Regions from separate parts of the Paenibacillus sp. CF095 genome, predicted to be linked through region 2. Evidence: predicted binding sites of a transcription regulator. Region 2 holds the regulator's gene; the other holds the start of a gene.
The links. The regulator Rex, encoded in region 2, represses fermentation and respiration genes when NADH is low (regulators of the CRP and FNR family bind a similar motif). The targets are predictions, from matches to a motif close to TTGTGAAATATTTCACAA.
Positions count from the first base shown of each region.

Region 1: BLS69_RS17780 (arabinan endo-1,5-alpha-L-arabinosidase AbnA) is a predicted target of Rex. The motif match lies at 2,167-2,184, and genes of this name have one in related genera.

Region 1 is NZ_FMZN01000001.1:4,002,332-4,010,360, forward strand. Features, by position in the region: gene BLS69_RS17775 (ABC transporter substrate-binding protein) at 1-937, opposite strand, end outside; gene BLS69_RS17780 (arabinan endo-1,5-alpha-L-arabinosidase AbnA) at 1,070-1,981, opposite strand; gene BLS69_RS17785 (ArsR/SmtB family transcription factor) at 2,379-3,296, shown strand; gene BLS69_RS17790 (helix-turn-helix transcriptional regulator) at 3,571-4,488, shown strand; gene BLS69_RS17795 (DinB family protein) at 4,572-5,081, shown strand; gene BLS69_RS17800 (YdeI/OmpD-associated family protein) at 5,093-5,662, shown strand; gene BLS69_RS17805 (helix-turn-helix domain-containing protein) at 5,736-6,599, opposite strand; gene BLS69_RS17810 (glycoside hydrolase family 43 protein) at 6,777-8,029, shown strand, end outside.
Region 2 is NZ_FMZN01000001.1:1,056,118-1,064,146, reverse strand. Features, by position in the region: gene BLS69_RS04790 (acetate/propionate family kinase) at 1-549, opposite strand, end outside; gene BLS69_RS04785 (3-hydroxyacyl-CoA dehydrogenase family protein) at 546-1,418, opposite strand; gene BLS69_RS04780 (AAA family ATPase) at 1,552-3,054, opposite strand; gene BLS69_RS04775 (hypothetical protein) at 3,047-3,574, opposite strand; gene BLS69_RS04770 (cell wall elongation regulator TseB-like domain-containing protein) at 3,876-4,406, opposite strand; gene BLS69_RS04765 (amidohydrolase) at 4,446-5,753, opposite strand; gene BLS69_RS04760 (redox-sensing transcriptional repressor Rex) at 5,740-6,393, opposite strand; gene dinG (ATP-dependent DNA helicase DinG) at 6,612-8,029, opposite strand, start outside.

The sequences.
Region 1 (8,029 bases), 2.9 Mb from region 2:
TTGCCGATTTGCCAGTCGATCCCGCAGGGAAAGGTAGCAAATCATAATCGAAAGGTAATTTCTCAAATGTACTCATATCCCATGGGCCTACAGGGAAGAAAGCCATTTCACCTTTCATCCAGCGTTGATACGTATCCAATGTTTGCGCTTCCTCAATGGAAGGTGTGATTTTGTATTTGTTTTGCATATCTGCGAAGAATTGCAGTGCTTCCGCGAATTTTGGATCATCAATCGTTACCTTAGTTTTGGTCTCATCCAACCAATCCCCACCGTTGCTCCATACAAAGGATTGCAGTGCCCACTGTACGTTGAATCCGGTACCGTACACATCCGGTTTACCGTCCCCATTGGTATCTTTGGTCGCTTGCTGGTTCACCTTGATGAACTCTTCCCATGTGTATGGTTTATCCTTGTCAGGGAGTGGGATGCCCTCTTTTTCAAACAACGTTTTGTTGTAGCCCAGTGCAAATGGCCCCAGATCCTTCGGCATACCGTAGATATCGCCCTGTCCTGCCATTTTTCCATCATAACGATACAGGTCCACGCCGTATTTCCAGATATTATCGAGATCCACATCCGGATTGTTTTCAATATACGAAGTGAGGTTCATCAGCACATTGCTGTTCACATACGCTTTCACGTCACCCGGATTGATATAAAATACGTCAGGCAAGCTGTTGCCTGTAATTGCCGCTCTCAGCTTGGTCGCATATTGATCCGCAGCCGTTACGATAATTTTGACTTTCACACCCGGATGATCTTCTTCGAATTTCTTGACCACCGCTTGGTATGCTTTCTGCTCGTCTGTACCGCCGCGGAACATAAATGTTAACTCCTTGTCCCCACTTGCACCGCTGCTTCCTCCGCATCCCGCAAGTACCAGCGCACTTACCAGCATAAGAAGCATAAATGTGACCCAACTCTTTTTCTTTACCATCTGAACCCCTCCTGATCTGGACTTGTAACCGTATTCAATTGGATGAAATAAGATTTCTGTTGTTAAATTTATCAAATCCAGATCACTTTAGTCAACACTTTTATAAAACATTTTATATTTATTTAAAACAAATCAGTATTTCGGCCAGCCATTCGAGTCCCAAAGCAAGTCATTAATCAGCAATTTCGGATTGCCATTATCCTCTGCATCATAGGCATGTCTTGCGATGACATTACCGTTGTACACGTCCTGACCACCTGGACCTTTCCATTTCACATTGCCTGTATCCAATATCGTTCCGCCACCATTCAGCATATTAACTCCGTTTTTGTCCACATAAGGGCCTGTTATACTGGTCGAACGTCCATAGACCATTTTGTAGGTACTGTTCACCCCTTGGCAGCAAGAATCGATGGAAGCAAACAGGTAATAGTAACCGCCACGATATACAATACTTGGTCCTTCAATAGCCCCTCCGTTATTCGGGCGCGCAGCAATGGAAGTTATACTTCCCGTCGGTTTCATCGTATTTTTGTCCAGCTTGACAATCTTCAGACCGCTCCAGAAAGAACCGAAGGCCAGCCATGGATTGCCTGAAGCATCAATGACCAGATTCGGATCAATGGCATTATAATTATTGGCGGTCGTGGTTTGAAGCACCAATCCTTCGTCCTTCCATTGCCCTGCACCAATACTGTTCGCAGACGCAAGACCAATTGCAGACCGATTGGAGCCAAAGGTAGAGATCGAATAATAGAGCCATACTTTTCCGTTATACTGCTCTACATCCGGTGCCCATACATCCAATCCGCTTTGTCCCGGAACGGCAGAAGCCCACCAGGATGGCTTACTTAAGAAGATTTGTGGAACACGATACCAGGACGATCCATTATCGGATTTCAATACTTGAATGCCCGGGCCGGTTGAAAAAGTGTACCAGGAACTGCCCTCTTTGATAATCGACGGATCATGAACAGCGGTATCTCCGGTCAGATTCCAGAACGCCGCCAAAGCTTTTGACTGACCTGCCAGCAGTAATACCATCACAAGTAATGCCGGTAACGCCAACCGTTTCCACTTAAACCTCTTCACATTGCTTAACTTTTCCAAACCAAACTCCACCTTTCCTGATCAAATGGTTAATTAGGTTCATGAAGTAATGAATCAATTTAGGTATAATAGGATTATAAAAGCGGTTACATTACATTTCAATGGTATATTTCAAATATATGTGAACTGATTAACACTTATTTTAACCGGAATAGTGAACAAAATATAGATTATATTTTCGTATTTGCGCTATACACAAGGGTTTTGGCTTCTATTTCTCCACCCTTCCCTTCCATGAGGGAATGATTTATAATTATCTGAAATAAAACATATAAATGTGCAAATGTCTGTGTCGAAGACTTTGTTCAGAACGGGGAAAGGAAATCCACCTATGATTTATATTAAAGATCTGATGTCGGGTGTGAATATCTTCAAAGCGCTCAGTTCGGAAATCCGGATTCAGATCATCGAGCTGCTGGCCAAGAACCAAAGCCTTAATCTCAATGATCTCGCAACCAAGCTAGGACTGAGCAATGGTGCCATCACAATGCATATCAAGAAGCTTGAAGAGAGCGGATTGATCGAGATCAACACCGCCGTTGGCAAACATGGAATTCAGAAGATATGTTATCTCAATGAGGAAAAATTGATGGTTGATCTGCGTTCACAGGAGATTAACAATCGTTATGAGGTGGAAATTCAGGTCGGTCATTACAGCGATTATCAGGCTGCACCTACATGTGGTCTCGCTACCCGGGACAGCATTGTTGGAGAGTTCGACGATCCGCGTTACTTTGCTGATCCACTGCGAATTGATGCGGAGATGATCTGGCTGGCTGAAGGTTATCTGGAATATCGGATTCCCAACTATCTCAAGCCTAATCAGTCGTTTAGCGAAATTCAGTTGTCGATGGAACTGGGATCGGAGGCCCCTGGCTTTTGTGACAATTACCCTTCGGATATTTATTTCTACATTAACGGTATTGAGATTGGCTGCTGGACTAGTCCGGGGGATTTTGGCAATACACGCGGTACCTTCAACCCGGAATGGTGGCCTCCGCACTTGAATCAGTACGGCATGCTGAAGCTGATCCGGATTACACAGGAAGGCAGCTATATCGACGGATGCCGCATCTCGGACGTGACGTTGGACCAGATTGGGCTGGATTACAAAAGCGATATTCACTTCCGCATTGCGGTTACGGACGAACCTTTGAACAAACGGGGCTTAACGATCTTTGGTAAAAACTTCGGTAACTATGGACAGAATCTGCTCGCTCGGGTTCTCTATAACGTGCAAGAAGAGTAGAGCCGGCTCTGACTATTCACTCGATATTAAGCCTCGACCGATTTGCTAACGTAACTGTTCAACACAACAACAGCAACAACAATTTGTCTTCAAAAGGGTGCTATCCAGCACTCTTTTTTTCATCTCGCCTAAGAACTTATTCAACCAAGTTGAAACAAACATACTGGATGATATGACTTCCTATAGACCCTTTGTGATCCTCCATGTTGTTCACCATGTCGTGATATAATAATGGCCTGTAATGACAAAATGGAATAACGGGCGGGGATACCTTTTGAAATTGGAGCGATTAATCTCAATCATATACAAATTGCTGAACCACGAAGTATTGTCTGCTTCCACCTTGGCGGAAGAGTTTCAGGTGTCCCCAAGAACGATCTATCGGGATATTGATGTAATCTGTGCCGCCGGCTTCCCGGTCGTCTCCCATCAGGGACTCAAAGGCGGCTACGGCATGATGGACGGATACAAGATGGATAAAAGCTTGCTTGGTTCTTATGATGTGGATTCCCTGATCACGGTCCTGAGCAGTCTATCCACAGTATTCGAAGATGCACGTGCACAAGGCACGATTGAACGTCTGCAAACGATTGGACCGGAGCATCAAACCTCAAGCCTATCGGTGGATCTGGAGACACGCCGAACAGAACCTGATGCCCTTCCTCATCTGCGTAAAGGTATTACGGATCATCAGGTTGTCCGTTTTGACTACATCAATACAAAAAATGAACATACACCCCGCCATCTGGAACCGGTAAGACTTCATTTTAAATATCGTAATTGGTATGTTTATGGATTTTGCCAGACACGGCAGGATTATCGCGAGTTCCGACTGTCCCGGATGATGAACGTGCAACTGACATCGGAACACTTCCAACCCCACCTTGAGCTTCCCCAAGAGACAGTTGTGTCAGATCCGTCATGGCAAGATCAGGTTAGTGATGTGGTATTTCGGGTGAACCCGGAAGCGCTCGCGGAAGCCATGGATCATTTTCAACAGGCAGATAAGCAATTTCACGAGGATGGAAGTATGACGATGCGGATCCAGGTTCATCAACCGTTACAAGCCAGATGGCTCTGGTCGTTTCTGCTTAGTTTGGGAAGTGGTGCTGAGGTGCTTGAACCGATTGAATTACGAGGCATCCTGAAAGAACAACTTCAAAACGCACTTAAGCTCTATGAAGAAGTATGACACGCTGTTGTCATACTTCTTTTTTTATAATCATCTCAGTAAGTTAACCCAATCTATCGCGAAATTAAAGGAGACGATTATCAATGAATCATCCGGAGCAAATGTATAATTACCACGCATGGGCCACTCAAACCATCCTGGGCAGAATCAAGGAACTGCCCTCTTCCGTACTGAGTCAGGAAGTGAACAGTTCGTTTCCAACCATTGCTCACGCACTCAGCCATATCTACGCCGTAGATAAAATGTGGTACGAGGTATTGAATGGCACCGGTATGCCCGAGGCACTGCAAGCATGTATACCACTAAATAGTGAAATTCACGGTTCTGTGGATGAGTACATCAAACATTTTACCGACCTGTCGGCACAATACAGTGAGTGGTTACGAGGCCAAGCGGATCTGGAGCAAACCATTCTACTCGATAATCCATTTGCCGGCGTTCGCGAAACCAGCTTATCGGAAATCGTATTCCATGCTGTTAACCACGGCACCTATCATCGAGGCAATGTTTCTACCATGCTGCGTCAATTAGGGCATGCCTCCATCATGAATGACTATTCACTCTTTTGGTATCAGGAACAGGCTCAAGTATAGTTGACAATCGGATGGAAAATGTAAATTGTATCCCCGTGACGTCGAGAAATGAATTGAGAAATTGGTTGCAGACGCATGGAAAAGTTGAGAAATCTTGCTGGGTAATGATAAGCATAAAACCCGTGCCGAATACCCTGCTGTATTTGGACGTGGTTGAGGAGTCGCTGTGTTTTGGCTGGATCGATGGAGTCAAAAAGAAAATATCCGAGACTCAATTAGCACAGAGATTATCTCCTAGGAGTAAACGTAGCTCATGGACTGAATTGAACAAGGAACGTGTCCGTCGACTTGAAAAGTTGGGCTTCATGCATGACGAGGGTAGAGAGGTTCTTCCTGTTATGAAGCCAAATGCTTTCACTATTGATGGTGTGATCGAACAAAGGCTGAAAGAAGACCATCAGGTTTATGCAAATTTCATGGCCTTCCCTACCCTGTATCAAAACGTTCGGATCGATACGATCCAAAGTGTTAAGAATCAGCCAGCATTATTCCAGAGCAGACTGGATAAGTTCATAACCAACACAAAGGAAAATAAAATGTACGGTCAGTGGCATGACAACGGACGGCTTTTGGACTATTGAATTTTTCCCGAGACAGCAGACAGGACCTCCATATGAGGAGGCCCTGTTTTGGTGTCTTATATTCGGTCAGATATTAATGAGTCTGCCTGTATGTTTTGGGAGACTTGCCAAAGGCTTTCTTAAACTGACGGGTGAAATAATTACTGTCGTTAAATCCACATTCATACGAAATTTCCGTGATGGACATATTCCCGTTTTTCAACAAATGACACGCCTTCTCCAAACGCAACTTTTGCAGATAAGAGATCGGGGTCATCTGATAATAGGATCGAAAAATCCGATTCAGATGCCTTATTGAGATATTCGACTTCCCCGCAATATCCTCTAGCGACAATGGCTCCAGATAATGATCTTCGATAAATGAAATGGCATTTGCCAGATGCATCAGATTATTACCTTCGATCCCCTTCTCCTGCGTATCATATTGCCTCGACAAATAAACAACCATCTCCGTAAGACGTGAGATCAACATCGTCTGATACCCTTGCTGTTTACTCTGATACTCCTCAATCATGAACGATATCAGCGATTCTACATACTCCAGACTGGAAATGGATAAAGCCAATTTACTCGGAAAGGAGTGAATATTACGATAAAACGGTTCCAAAACAAACAGCGCCTGGAAGCCGTTAGATTTTCTCAGATCAGGCCCAGCCGAAGCAAGCATTTCGGGACTGAACATAATGTTACAGATCCTAAAATCATGAGGGTCTTTATACGCATGATGAGTGTCGCCATTAATCACAAATGCGTTCCCTTTTTTAATAAAAAATTCCTCGGTGTTCACCACATGGGTTGCATGACCACTCAGAACAATGACAAGTTCCGTAAAGTCCACATGATTATGAAGTTCCATGTCTTGGTCGTGTCCACCATACTGAATGAAAAATGGAAACTGCTGATCCGAAGTAAACCATCTCAAATATGCATTACTCAAAAGCATTCCCCTCCGCAGACCATGTTGGGTTGAATGTCTATATCATGCTATTCGAGGACCGAAAAATCAAGGTTGGAAATGATTAAAGACGATATAATTCCCCTTATAGCAAGGATACATTTCATACGTTCACGTTCAGATCCATATTAAACTCTCGAAATGAATAGGAGCATAATGATGAAATATACCAATCCGGTGATTCCGGGGTTTTATCCAGATCCAAGTATCTGCCGTGTAGATGAAGACTATTATCTGGTAACCAGTACCTTTGAATATTTCCCTGGTGTGCCCATCTTCCACAGCAAAGACCTTGTGAACTGGCGACAGATCGGCCATGTCCTCACAACCACTGAGCAACTCCCTTTAGCGAACGCAGGCAGCTCTGGCGGTATTTTTGCCCCAACACTCCGGTACCATGATGGTTGGTTCTATATGACAACAACCAATGTCAGCGGCGGCGGAAATTTTTATGTACGTAGTGCCCAGCCCGAGGGACCATGGTCTGCTCCGATTTTTGTTGATCAGGGCGGCATTGATCCCTCTTTTCTCTTCGATGAAGATGGACATGTGTATTTTCAAACGGCCTGTAACGGCGATGAAGGTGAGGGCATCTATCAATGCGAGATAGACATCACGACCGGAGCCAGACTAACCGATAGCCGATTGATCTGGACTGGAACCGGAGGAGCAGCCCCCGAAGCTCCCCACATGTATAAAATAAACGGCCTCTACTATCTGATGATCGCCGAAGGTGGAACCGAGTATGGTCATATGGAGACCATTGCTCGGAGCACAGAGCCATACGGTCCATTTGATCCGTGTCCTCATAATCCGATTCTGTCCAATCGGAGCATGAAATCCAGCATTCACGCAACCGGTCATGCAGACCTTGTCCAGATCCAGGATGGAAGCTGGTGGGCCGTATCTCTTGGCATTCGTCCAGCAGGTTACCCTATGCGGCACCATCTGGGACGCGAAACGTTCCTGGCACCTGTCACTTGGATGGACACCGGTTGGCCGATGATCGGTGTGGACGGACATATTGAGCAGGAGATGACTGGGCCTTTGTTGGCTGAGCACCCTTGGTCACCTCAGGCTATTCGGGATGATTTTGACGAACCATCATTAGGCATGAACTGGATCTTCTTACGTAATCCAGCTCCGGGTAGTTGGACGCTCACTGAAAATCCCGGGCAGATCATCCTCCGAGGTCATTCGGTTTCACTCGATGATGGACAAAATCCAGCCTTTGTCGGGCGTCGATTGAGCCATTTCTTATGCAATATGGCAACCGAGCTACGTTATGAGCCAAATGCGAGCGGTGAGGAAGCCGGATTAACCTTATTTATGAATGATAAATATCATTACGATTTGGCTGTAACACAGGTTGATGGGCAGAAGAAAATCATACTACGGCGAACCGTCGGCTC
Region 2 (8,029 bases):
GGAAGTACCATGTGCGCCGTAGCGACGTACTTTATATTTTTTGTAAAGTACACGCGGAATGGCATACAGATAAGCTTTTTCAGGCATCGTCTGATGGAACGCTGTATCGAAGACCATAACCTGTGGCACACCAGGCATATTGGCTTCAGCCGCACGAATACCCATCATTGCTGCCGGGTTATGAAGAGGAGCCAAGTCGAACAAACGACGAATTTCAGCTTTGGCAGCATCATCTACCAATGCAGATTCTTTAAATGCTTCACCACCGTGAACAACACGGTGTCCAACAGCTTGAATTTCACTTACAGAATCCAGTACACCATTTTCTTTGTGAGTCAAAATATCAATGACTTTACGGATCGCTGTTGTATGTTCCAGAATTTCACTAACTTCTGTAACATCCTCACGGCCTGTTGGTTTGTGCGTCAGAATGGAGGAATCCATTCCGATCCGCTCTACCAGACCTTTAGCCAGGACAGATTCGTCAGTCATATTATACAGTTGATATTTGAGCGAGGAACTCCCCGCATTAATTACGAGTACTTTCACAGTCGGTCACCATCCTTGTCGTACTTGAAGAATCCTTCGCCTGTTTTGACACCCAGGTGTCCTGCACGCACCATTTTCTTCAGGACCGTGGAAGGACGATATTTCAATTCTCCGAATTCACGGAACATTCTTTCGAGCGCAGCTTCAACAGAATCCAATCCGAAACGGTCAGCCATTTCGAGTGGTCCATGTTGGAAGTTGTATCCGATACGCATTGCATCATCGATATCTTCAGCAGATGCAACACCTTCTTGCAATACATGCAACGCTTCGTTAATCAACAGGCAGATCAAACGGGAAGTTACGAATCCAGGGGATTCATAGATCATGACTCCTTTTTTGTCCGCTACTTCTTCAACAAAACGTCTGGTCTCTTCGAAAGTTGTATCCGAAGTTTTCAGTCCACGAATAATCTCTACAAGATCAACCCGGGATACCGGGTGAATAAAGTGCATACCAATAACACGCTCTGGGTATTTGGTCGAGCTTGCAAGCTCGGTCAAACTCAGCGTGGATGTATTACTTGCCAGAATGACATTGCTTGGACAAACTTGGTCCAGTTGGCTGAATACTGCTTTTTTCGCATCCAGATCTTCTGAAATCGTCTCAATGACCATGTCGCAAGTTCCAAGTTCAGCTAAATGAGCTACCTTGGTAATGCGGGAAAGAATCAACTTCTTCTCCGCTTTTGTAATCGCCCATTTCTCCAGTTGTTTATCCAGATTGGTTTCGATCATGTCATATGCATGATCCAGCTTTTGTGTTGTATGCTCCACGAGAAGCACATCAAGTCCTTTGGCTGCGAGCATCTGGGAAATACCTTGCCCCATCGTACCGCCGCCGACAACTCCTATTTTTTTGAAAAACATGGTTCTGCTCCATCCTTTCGGTTCTCTATTTCTCTATTGTACCCTGTTCGCCGAAAATTACAAATTTCGACCCAACATATAATAATATCTTAGCACGAGTGAAATGTAAAAAAAAATAACCAGCATAAATAAATTATGCTGGTAGAAGGGCACTGTCACGAAATTGACAACGAAATTGTTCGCCAGACAAAACTTCCTCACGAATCAAGATGTCGAGTGAATTGTCGAAAATTGTCCGTTGTTCTTCAAGCAACCGCTTTGTCTGTTCCATCAGTTCTTGCAGAATTAATTTATTCTCTCGCATCAGTTCCTCGGTTGTGACCATATCCATGTTCACAATCCCAAGTGAAGTCAACCCCGAAGCCATCATGGTCTGTACCACATTGGTTGCCTGATCAAAGTCATTGCGTGACCCTGTGGAACGACCACCGTAGTACATTTCCTCCGCAGCTGCTCCTCCGAGTGCAATCATAATCTGCTCTTCCAGGAAGCGCTTCGTATAGAGGAACTGTTCCTGTTGCGGGTTATGACGTACATATCCCAGCGCCTGTCCACGCGGACTAAGTGCCACCTGACTAACACTGCCTGGACGAACAAGTTCTGCCATAATGGCATGTCCCAATTCATGAATGGCGACCCTTTTCTTCTCTTCCACACTGGACTCACGGTCTGTCTTCTCACCCATCATGACTTTATCAATAGCTAGGGACAAGTGCCGCTGTTCGATGTTCAACAGCCCGTCCCGCATGGCGTATATTGCTGCTTCGTTCATCACACTTTCGAGCTGTGCACCGGAGAAACCATACGATTCTTCAGCTGTTTTCTCCAGATTAACTTCCTTCATCAGAGGTTTATTCACCGCATGCAGTTCCAGAATATGCTTTCTGCCCTTTTTGTCAGGCAAGTCCACTTGAATGTGGCGGTCAAAACGTCCCGGTCGCGTCAGGGCGCTATCCAGCATCTCTTTGCGGTTTGTTGCAGCGATAACAAGGATTCTTGGCGTATCAGAAGAATAGATTCCATCCATTTCAGTCAGGAGTTGATTCAAGGTCTGATCATATTCACGCTGTTGACCACCTTCACGTTTACCCCCAATGACATCAATTTCATCGATAAAGATAATAGCGTTTTCCTTATTTTCCTTGGTGGCACGGGTTCTTGCGTCCTTGAACAAATCCCGAATTCTGCTGGCACCCACACCAACATACATTTCCACGAACTCACTACCCGATGCTGCTACAAAAACAGAATCGGTGTAATGGGCAGCAGCCTTGGCCATCAACGTTTTCCCTGTCCCTGGAGGGCCCGTCAGCAAGATCCCTTTTAACGGACGAATCCCGAACTTCCGAATTTCTTCATGTTTGATGAGAAAGTCAAGCGCTTCACGCAATTCCTGCTTGGCACTGTCCTGTCCGCCAATTTCTTCAAAAGTAAGCTTGGAAGGTCCTTTTTTCTTCCGTTTACGTTCCTGTGCAGCGCCTACTGTAATTCCGCCACGCATTTGCATCATGAACAGCAAAGCTCCGACAAACACCGCTGCAATCAGAATCGGAACAATATTAACACCAGTAAAAGCAAGAAAAATAATCAATACGGGAAAAAATCCGATGGCAACTTCTTTTGTCCACTTAGGCATTAGGCCACACTCCTATCTGACCGGGCACACGCGGCAGAATAATAAACTTGCTGGCATCTCCGTCTCTGAGACTGACATATACATTGTTGTCATCCATCGCTGTATTTACCTTAATTCCATTCGTCGCCATCTTTGACAACGTTGGTGTAATCTCGGTGTATTGCTTGTTCTCCATCGCCTGAGCTACGGTAAACATCGCATCACCCCACCAACTTTCCAGTGCTTCACTGGAATGATCCACAACATCCAACTTTAGTGAACGTGTTCCAATTAACGTCTGTCCTTCTTTGTGAATATATTGTACCAGTCTGCCCAAATCAACATCAGGTTGCAGATCCAGTTTCAATTGTACGTCATTGCGGTTAATAGTTAATTGAACGTCATTGACTCCATCGTACTGGGTAACCATCTTTTCAATCGGATTCTGCACGGCCACCTGACGATATACAAACCAACCTCCAAACAACACAACGGCTGAAATGACGGCAGTTAAAGCAATAGGCAATACTTTTAGCTTCAAGTGAATTACCCCTCCCAGATTTTGGCCTAACCTACTGGCTTATTGGTATATACGAATATGTGCACATTGACTCCTGCGAGAATTTCGACAGGATTATTTGTTTTTGAATGTAACTTTGAGTACATATCTGAGTATATCACATCGTATATACATTTTCGAAGGCGAAAATATGAATAAATTATTAATTTTAACTATTTAAATCAAAAATGTTTACAGACAACACAAAGAACCGGTTCAGTCGGATTTCCGTCTGCCGGTTCTTTCATTTCTCTAATTCTCTAGTTATGTCACTCTATTTGTTCTAGCTGTTCGGGAGTGTGTAGACCAGGTCCACCTGTTCTCCGTTGCTAAAACGATAAAAGCGATAGTGGTTATGCGTACCGTCTTTATAATACACTTGCCACACATATATTCCATTCACAACTCCGGGCATGATTCGCTTAATCTCGCCGGCAGGAACTTCAGAACTGAAGCGATTGCGGATCTGCGCTTCGGACATGCCATTCTGCAGCAGCTCACTGTGTACAGCGTTTGCACCCTTAGCCGGTTGATTGTTTGCATCGAATTTAACCCAGACCATAACATCCTGGTTATCCTTATTTTTACCGATCAGTGTCCAGTAGATGTTGTCAGAGCCTTCTTTGTCTCCCCAGATGTACTTGCGCAATTCATCATAGGATGTAATGCCCAGTTGCTTCTGTGCTGCTTGTATGGCGAGCGCTTCTTCCTTACGTTGGTCCTGTGTGACATAGACGTAATAACGCTGAAGTCCAAACAGAATCAGAACCAGTGCAAGCAGCGAAATCCATATCCACTTCTTTTTTTTCTTCAAAAGCCGAACTTCCTTTCCCTATGATGCTCTGTCCTGCAATTAACGAGCAAGCAGACCATCAAATGCCAATTGAGACTCACGCAAAATGCGCTCTTCATCCAGCGTCAGACATTCGCCGTGTTTCACCACTTGTTTCCCATCCACCCATACGTGCTCTACATCTTTGGCAGAAGCCGAGTAGATGGTATGCGAGATCAGGTCTGTATGTGGATAGAAATGTGCCTGTTCAATGTCCAAAGCGATAAAATCAGCCTTCATGCCAACCTGGAGTGCTCCGGTATTGTTCAAGAAGATGGATTTGGCACCGTATGACGTTCCGAGGAGTAACGCTTCGCCTGCTGGCACTGCCGTCGGGTCACCAGATACACCTTTGTGGATCAATGCAGCCAGTCTCATTTCCTCGAACATATCCAGGTTGTTGTTGCTTGCCGGTCCGTCTGTTCCGAGTGACACGGTAACTCCTGCTTTCAGTAACGCAGGAACCCGCGCAACACCGGAAGCGAGTTTCAGGTTACTTCCCGGGTTATGGGATACAGCCACATCATGACGGGCCAAAATTTCAATCTCTTCGTCATTCAGATGCACCGCATGTGCAACCAGGGATGGACGGGAGAAAAAGCCCAGTTTCTCCAGATGTGCCACAGGACGCAGTCCATAATCAGCCACGTTCTGCTCCACTTCACGAAGCGTTTCAGACATATGTGTATGGAGAGGAAGGTTCAGGTCGTTCGCAACCTGCACAAGCTTCTCTATGTAGTCAGGAGGGCATGTATATGGTGCATGTGGCGAGATTACGGTTGTAATGCGACCATCTGCCTGTCCATTCCACTCACGTGCAAACGCTGCCGACTCCTCCAGCTTCCGCAGTTGCTCTTCTTCCGAGCACAGCCCGATTACACCACGTGCCAGTGCTGCTCTAACGCCTGATTGCTCCACAACTTTGGCAACTTGATCCATGTGATCGTACATGTCCAGGAAAGCTGTAGTTCCGCCTTTCAACATTTCAAGCACCGATAGGGAAGTTCCCCAATATACATCTTCTGAAGTCATTTTCGCTTCCATCGGCCACATTTTTTCCTGCAACCATACTTGCAACGCAAGATCGTCTCCGTGCCCTCTGAGCAACGACATTGCTGCATGACCATGCGTATTGATCAGACCCGGCAGGAAGAACAGTCCTTTTCCATCCACTTTGGTACAATTTTTGTCTCCATCCGGCAATGTCTCACCAATATGCACAATCTTGTCATCCTCGACAACCATGTATCCTTGAACCACGTTCCATGTTGTGCCGCCTTCATTAACGGCAAATTTGCCGTTGTGAATTACCCATCTATTTGTTGTCATCTTCCTCGTCGTCCTTTCCAGTCTCCAAGTAATAGGCCAAACTAAGCAGATCCGTTGTAAAGTCAGCATGGTGAATGCGGATATGCGGCGGTGTTTTTAGAATTGTTGGTGCAAAATTAAGGATCGCTTCAATTCCTGATTCAATAAGCTGATCCGCAACATTTTGGGCTTCCGTATCCGGAACCGTGATAATACCGATGCGGATGTTTTCCGTTTTAACCGCTTCCGTCAATTCATTCATTGGTTTTACCGTCAAACTGTTGATTTGGCTACCAATTTTCGGTCCATATGCATCAAATACAGCAACAATCTTCATGTTGTCTTTCAGATATGCGTTGTAGTTGGACAAGGCTTGACCGAGATTACCCGCGCCTACCAGAGCTACATTAATTTGCTGATCGATTTTGAGAATGTGACGAATTTTCTCAATCAAATAAGATACATCATACCCGATCCCTTTACGACCAAAATCACCGAAGTAAGCCAGGTCTTTACGAATTTGGGCCGGATTCAGATCCAGCCTCTGTCCAAGCTCTTGAGAAGAAACAGTAGCCACCTCACGCTGATGCAACTCGTTCAAATAACGCAAGTATACAGGCAGACGGCGTACCACCGCTTCCGAAATTTTATCCGATTTCATTCTTGCTCCCCCTTACCAAGGCCACGATAAAATAATAGATGAAAAGATGAGCATCCTGTATAAACTCAAAGATAAACGTGACATTTTATACAGAATGCTCCTTGTAATTTAGGTTATAAGTTCTTACGTGCAACTGCTTTAATCGGATACGGAAATATCTAATAAAGTTTAACGCCAAACGATAGTGTCATGCAATGATATAACGAACAAAACAACCATTATTTTTGTTCATTAGCAGGTTTTTCCAACCACTCGGTAATTCGTGGAACCATCTGCTCCGTGAGCATGTGTTCCATTTTGGGACCAGGTAAAGAATATAAAAAGAATTTACCATAGTACGCTTCAATCACCCGTGTATCATAAACAATGACAATTCCTCTGTCCTTCGCTGTACGCACCAACCGGCCAAATCCCTGCTTGAAACGAATGACCGCTTGCGGCACGGACAGTTTCATGAACGGATTTTTCTTCTGTTCCTGAAGCAGCTCACTCTTGGCTTCCACCAACGGATGATTCGGTGGCTGGAAAGGCAGTCGCACAATAGCGAGACAGGTTAGCGCCTCTCCCGGGATATCTACACCCTCCCAGAAGCTGCTTGTACCCAGAAGTACCGTAGCTTTGGCATCTTGGAACCTGCGAGTCAGCTTGGAGCGGCTTCCACTGTCAACGCCTTGCCCAAGCAACGAGATGTCGTTACCAGACAGTGCTTCCTTCAGCGGATCATAGACCTGTCGCAACATCTTGTATGAAGTAAACAGAACCATCATGCGTCCACGCGTGGCAATTGCCGTCTCTGCGAGTGATCGCACCAGCATATTAACAAAGTGCGCATCACCCACACTGCCCTTCACACTCGGGAAATCACGCGGAATCACCAGAAGTGCCTGATCGCGATAGTTGAAAGGTGATGGCAGCATCGAAGTTAACAACCGATTATTCTCGGAAGCTTCCTGCAAGCCAAGTTGTTCAATCATGAACTGGAATGACTTATCTACCGAAAGCGTAGCCGATGTAAGTACAACACTTTTCTTTTTATCAAAAAATAAATCCTTAAGTTGTGCACTGACATCTACAGGTACAGCATACAGCTGAAGAGATTTACTTCGGAACTGACCACTGGCTTCCATCCAGTACACCGTTTTGGCATCATCCATACGCATGAAGAAACGTAGATTCTCCTTCAATGTGGTCAGATCTTTCAGCAATCCTGTAATGTCCGTGATCAGACTATCCGATTGATAATCATCCTGATCCTCTTTCACCTCAAGCAGCAATTTGTCCCCTTTGCGAACCAAATCGCCCAGAGTCACATAGATCTGGTTCTCCAGATCCTGCAACTCCTGCCATTTTGCAGGTTTCTGAGAAGCTTTCAGACGCAGTGAAAATTGCCCCGTCTCTCCCGGTGAAGCATCACTTCGTTCAGGCAACAAACCGAACAAGGCATCGCTCATACGATCCCACAGTTCCTTGACCTCAACAGCCAGCGGGAACATCTGATCCACCATGGAGCCCCATTGAACCGAATTTTCATGCCCGGATAACTGGGAACGAAGCATAGGCAGCTGACCATTACGACTGTCTTTAAACAGGCGGGTCAGTGTATGAACCAAGGTGAAATATTTCATATGCATTCCAA